Regions from separate parts of the Sporosarcina sp. SG10008 genome, predicted to be linked through region 2. Evidence: predicted binding sites of a transcription regulator. Region 2 holds the regulator's gene; the other holds the start of a gene.
The links. The regulator LexA, encoded in region 2, represses DNA repair genes until DNA is damaged. The targets are predictions, from matches to a motif close to CGAACATATGTTCG.
Positions count from the first base shown of each region.

Region 1: the regulator LexA is predicted to act here: its motif matches at 1,275-1,288, upstream of parE (DNA topoisomerase IV subunit B).

Region 1 is NZ_CP172607.1:1,709,378-1,711,854, forward strand. Features, by position in the region: gene ACGLYD_RS08200 (HesB/YadR/YfhF family protein) at 69-362, opposite strand; gene plsY (glycerol-3-phosphate 1-O-acyltransferase PlsY) at 400-1,002, opposite strand; gene parE (DNA topoisomerase IV subunit B) at 1,303-2,477, shown strand, end outside.
Region 2 is NZ_CP172607.1:2,499,435-2,501,911, forward strand. Features, by position in the region: gene ACGLYD_RS12050 (recombinase family protein) at 1-43, opposite strand, end outside; gene ACGLYD_RS12055 (LysM peptidoglycan-binding domain-containing protein) at 40-351, opposite strand; gene lexA (transcriptional repressor LexA) at 553-1,173, shown strand; gene ACGLYD_RS12065 (methionine gamma-lyase family protein) at 1,505-2,477, opposite strand, start outside.

The DNA.
Region 1 (2,477 bases), 790 kb from region 2:
ATTGTCTATTGTCAGCAAAGCCTTACCTACTCATAAATAAATGAAGAAAAGCGTGAGGCATATGGCCATCACGCTTTTTCGTATGAATAAATAAGTTCATGCAGTTTAGGATCCACATTGACATGTAGGTCATGACCAAGGAAATACCATTTGTCTCGGCTTTCGATATAATAACGAACACTATTATGCTCTGTTTCAATGGCTACTTCATCCGGTTGCTCTTTCGTTACACCAAGTGAAAAGCCTGCCTGAATCGAACTGGATCCACCGTATCTTGCAAAAAAGCGGATAGCATCACCAGGTTCAGCTTCCATCTCCTCTTTAAACCACAAAAGCGCTTCTTTCGACAAAATAATCTTCATTGGAAACACCAGCCTTTCCGTTGCTACATCCATTGTATTATAACCACTTCACTTTTGGCTCGGTTCCTGCTTTGATCCGACCGATATTCTCCCGGTGACGATAGAAGATAAAGGCACCGAAAAGACCAATCATCACCATCAAATAAATATCGCCTGTTCGGAGGTAAAAATAGATACTGTATACAAATCCAACGACAGATACGATCATTGATGATAAGCTCACCATTTTCGTTACTTTTAAAGCGATGAAAAATGTTGCGAGCACAATGATGAAAACAGGCCATTCATAGGCAAGCAACACACCGCCGGATGTCGCTACAGCTTTGCCACCTTTGAAATGGGCGAAGACGGGATACATATGTCCGACGACTGCAAGAAGTCCTGGAATAAGAGGGTGGACGCTAACACTGTCGAAAATAGGCAAGAGCGGCAATAATGCAGCTGCAGTACCTTTTAAAATATCCAGAATAGTTACGGTAAGTCCCGCTGTTTTGCCGAGTACACGGAAGGTATTCGTACCACCTAGGTTGCCGCTACCATGTTGTCGGATGTCGGTCTTGTAAAAAAGTTTCCCAACCCAGAGTGCAGAAGGAATTGAGCCAATTAAATAAGCAAGTAGTAAAAGTATGATAAGTTCCATTGACGTACTCCTTTTTTAGTTTGTCTATGTATAGACCTAGTTTAGCAGAACCGTGAAGTTGCGACAATGGGCTTCATGTGAAGAATGAGCGAACCAAGTTAAGCAGTTATAGCCTGATTTCTGATTTTTGTACCCCTAACAGCTGATTTGAGAGACGAACAATTTCCTGTCTTCGTTGCAATAAAAGTCTATCTTCTATACAATTAATTGAGCAAGCTTCCGAAAACGTTGATTTGACAAGCTTTAAAGGAAGCAGTACGATTATATAATAGAGAACATTTGTTTGATGGAGGTTGCACTTTGACGAAAAACGTAGATAATTATACGTATGATGATGATTCGATACAAATACTTGAAGGCCTCGATGCAGTACGAAAAAGACCAGGTATGTACATTGGGTCAACTGATTCCCGTGGACTTCACCACCTTGTCTATGAGATTGTAGATAATGCGGTAGATGAGGCGCTAGCGGGATTTGGTAATGAGGTAGACGTTACACTTCATAAAGACGGAAGCGTCAGTGTGCGGGACTACGGGCGGGGGATGCCAACAGGAATTCACCAGTCGGGTAAACCAACGACAGAGGTAATCCTGACCGTTCTCCACGCAGGCGGCAAGTTCGGACAAGGCGGATACAAAACAAGCGGTGGACTTCATGGCGTTGGCGCATCAGTCGTAAACGCATTGTCAGAAAAACTCGAAGTCACGATTTTTCGTGACGGCAAAAAGTTCTGTCAACGCTTCGAAAAAGGTGGTAAGCCAGCCACTACACTTGAACAAATTGGAACAACACGTGAAAAAGGGACGCTCATTCATTTCAAACCGGATGCGACGATCTTCTCTACGTTAAAATATCATTATGAAACGATTAGTGAACGCTTACGGGAGTCTGCATTCCTGTTAAAAGGCTTGAAAATCGAGCTAAAAGAAGAAGGAACGGACAAGCATGAAATCTTTCAATACGAAACTGGCATTGAAGCTTTCATCTCTTATCTGAATGAAGAGAAGGACGTTTTGCATGAGGTAGCTTACTTGGAAGGCGAATCAGAAGGCATAGAGGTCGAATTTGCGTTCCAATTTAGTGATGGTTACTCAGAAACGATTTTATCATTTGTGAATAACGTTCGAACAAAAGACGGTGGAACACATGAAACCGGTGCCAAAACCGGTATGACACGTGTATTTAATGAATATGCAAGAAAAGCGGGTTTATTAAAAGAAAAAGACAAAAACCTTGAAGGTGCGGATATCCGTGAAGGTATTGCGGCAATCGTATCAGTCCGTATACCGGAAGAAATTTTGCAGTTTGAGGGACAGACGAAAGGCAAACTCGGGACAAGTGAAGCAAGAGGCGTAACCGATTCAATCGTTTCGCAAAAACTTCTGTATTTCCTTGAAGAGAATGCAGATTTAAGTGCGTCCCTCGTACGTAAAGCAATTCGGGCGCATCAAGCACGTGAGGCGGCGCGAAAAGC
Region 2 (2,477 bases):
TCACCCGGCAATAGATGACACATCTTTTATAGTGCCCAGTCATCGATTAACACCCGCCAGTTGTGTATTGTTTTCCCCCACAGTCCGTACAGCAGGCAAAAGTAGATCCTCGCCTCTTTTTATTGTAGCAGATGATAGGTCATTCAATTTCATCACTTCTTTGATCCATTTATCTGTAGACATATTATCCGAGTGAAGATAAGCGAGACCCCAAAGCGTATCCCCTTCAGTAATTGTTATTTTCGTGACCATTTGTTCCTTCTCGTATTTACTTACACCTATAATTGCAAAAACCATACATAAAACGATAATAAGTACAACATAGCTATTTCTTTTAATAAAAGTCATCATTACTCCCCCTTACGAATACTTGTTCGGAATGCTTGTTCTCATTATAGAAAAGGAAAATGAGTTTGTCAACACTTATTCGAACCTGTGTTTGCCATTTATACAAGAGACTGATATAATGAATCTATCGAAAAGACTAGATTGTCGGGAATTTATTTTACGACTTTCGGAAATTAGCAGAATATAAGGTGAGAGGTGAATAGGATGCAAAAAATTTCAAAAAGGCAGGAAGATATTTTGTCTTTCATTAAATCTGAAGTGAAGAAAAAAGGTTATCCACCATCCGTGAGAGAAATTGGCGAGGCTGTCGGTTTGGCATCAAGTTCGACTGTTCACGGGCATTTAGCGCGATTGGAAAGCAAAGGTTTCATTAGAAGAGACCCGACAAAACCGAGAGCAATTGAAGTACTCGATCCAGAAGGCTTAGAAACGTTGAAACCCGGCGTTCTTCACGTACCTCTTGTCGGTAAAGTTACGGCTGGTCTTCCAATTACAGCTATTGAAAATATCGAAGAGTACTTCCCACTACCTGAATCTTTTGGTACATCGGAAGACAATCTGTTCATGCTTGAAATAGTTGGTAACAGTATGATTGAGGCCGGAATTTTGAATGGCGACTATGTTGTCGTTAAACAACAACAGACAGCAAATAACGGCGAGATTGTCGTGGCAATGACCGAATACGATGAAGCTACAGTGAAACGTTTCTTTAAAGAAAAAGATTATTTCCGTCTGCAACCTGAGAATGCTTCAATGGATCCAATCATCCTTGATAACGTATCAATTCTAGGTAAGGTAGTTGGCGTTTATCGTATGATTCATTAATTCTAAGTATGCAAAAGGGCTGTTTCCTTCGATTGAAGGAAACAGCCCTTTTTATTTGTAGCGTTGAGGTGACAGTTTTCGGCTTTGCCGTGACAGTTCACCGTCTTGCCCTCACAGTTCCGCCGATTGCCATGACAGTTCGGCGTTGCCATTACAGTTTTCCGCTTTGCCCTCACAGTTCCGCTGATTGGCATTACAGTTCGGCATTGCCATTACAGTTTACCGCTTTGCCCTCACAGTTTCACTGATTGCCATGACAGTTCGGCGTTGCCATTACAGTTTTCCGCTTTGCCCTCACAGTTTCGCTGATTGCCGTGACAGTTCGTTACATTTAATTCCCGATTAAGTTTTCCTTAACTAGTTTACCGATTGAGGACAACACAGCTACTTTTACATGCTCGTACGTCAAGCCACCTTGGACATACGCCGTATAGGGCGGTCTGATGGGGCCGTCTGCCGTCAGTTCGATGCTGGAGCCTTGGATGAATGTCCCTGCCGCCATGATGACATCGTCGGTGTAGCCGGGCATATACGACGGCTCAGGGGCGTAGTGCGCATTGATGGGCGAGTTTTCTTGAATTGACCGACAGAACGCAATCATTTGATCGGCATTTTCAAAGGATACCGACTGAATTAGATCAGTTCTTTTTTCTGTGTAATGCGGCGATGTGTTGAGTCCGAAACTTTCTAGAAGTGCTGCGGTGAAAAGCGCTCCTTTTACGGCTTGACTGACAACATGGGGCGCTAGGAAAAATCCTTGGTACATTTCCCGCAGCGTATCCAGCGATGCCCCAGCTTCTGCCCCTAGACCTGGTGAAGTCATCCGGTATGCACACTTTTCAACTAGGTCGGCACGCCCAGCGATATAACCACCCGTTCTTGCGAGTCCTCCACCTGGATTTTTGATCAGTGAACCTGCCATTAAGTCAACACCGACTTGAATCGGCTCTTGTTCCTCGACAAATTCGCCGTAACAGTTGTCAACAAACACAACGAGGTCAGGATTGATGGCCTTCACTTTACGTACCATTTCACCGATTTCATCCACCATGAAAGATGGACGGTCTGAATAGCCTTTTGACCGCTGGATACCAATCATTTTCGTCTTACTGTGAATGTTTTTAGCGACTTCTGCAAAATCGACTGTACCATCTTCATTCAAATCGATATGTTTATAGGTGATGCCATAATCATGCAGTGAACCCGTGTCTTTCCCTTTTCCAGAAACAATGGAGTCCAATGTATCATAAGGTTTCCCTGTAATATAAAGGAGCTCATCACCTGGTCGCAGGATTCCGAAAAGA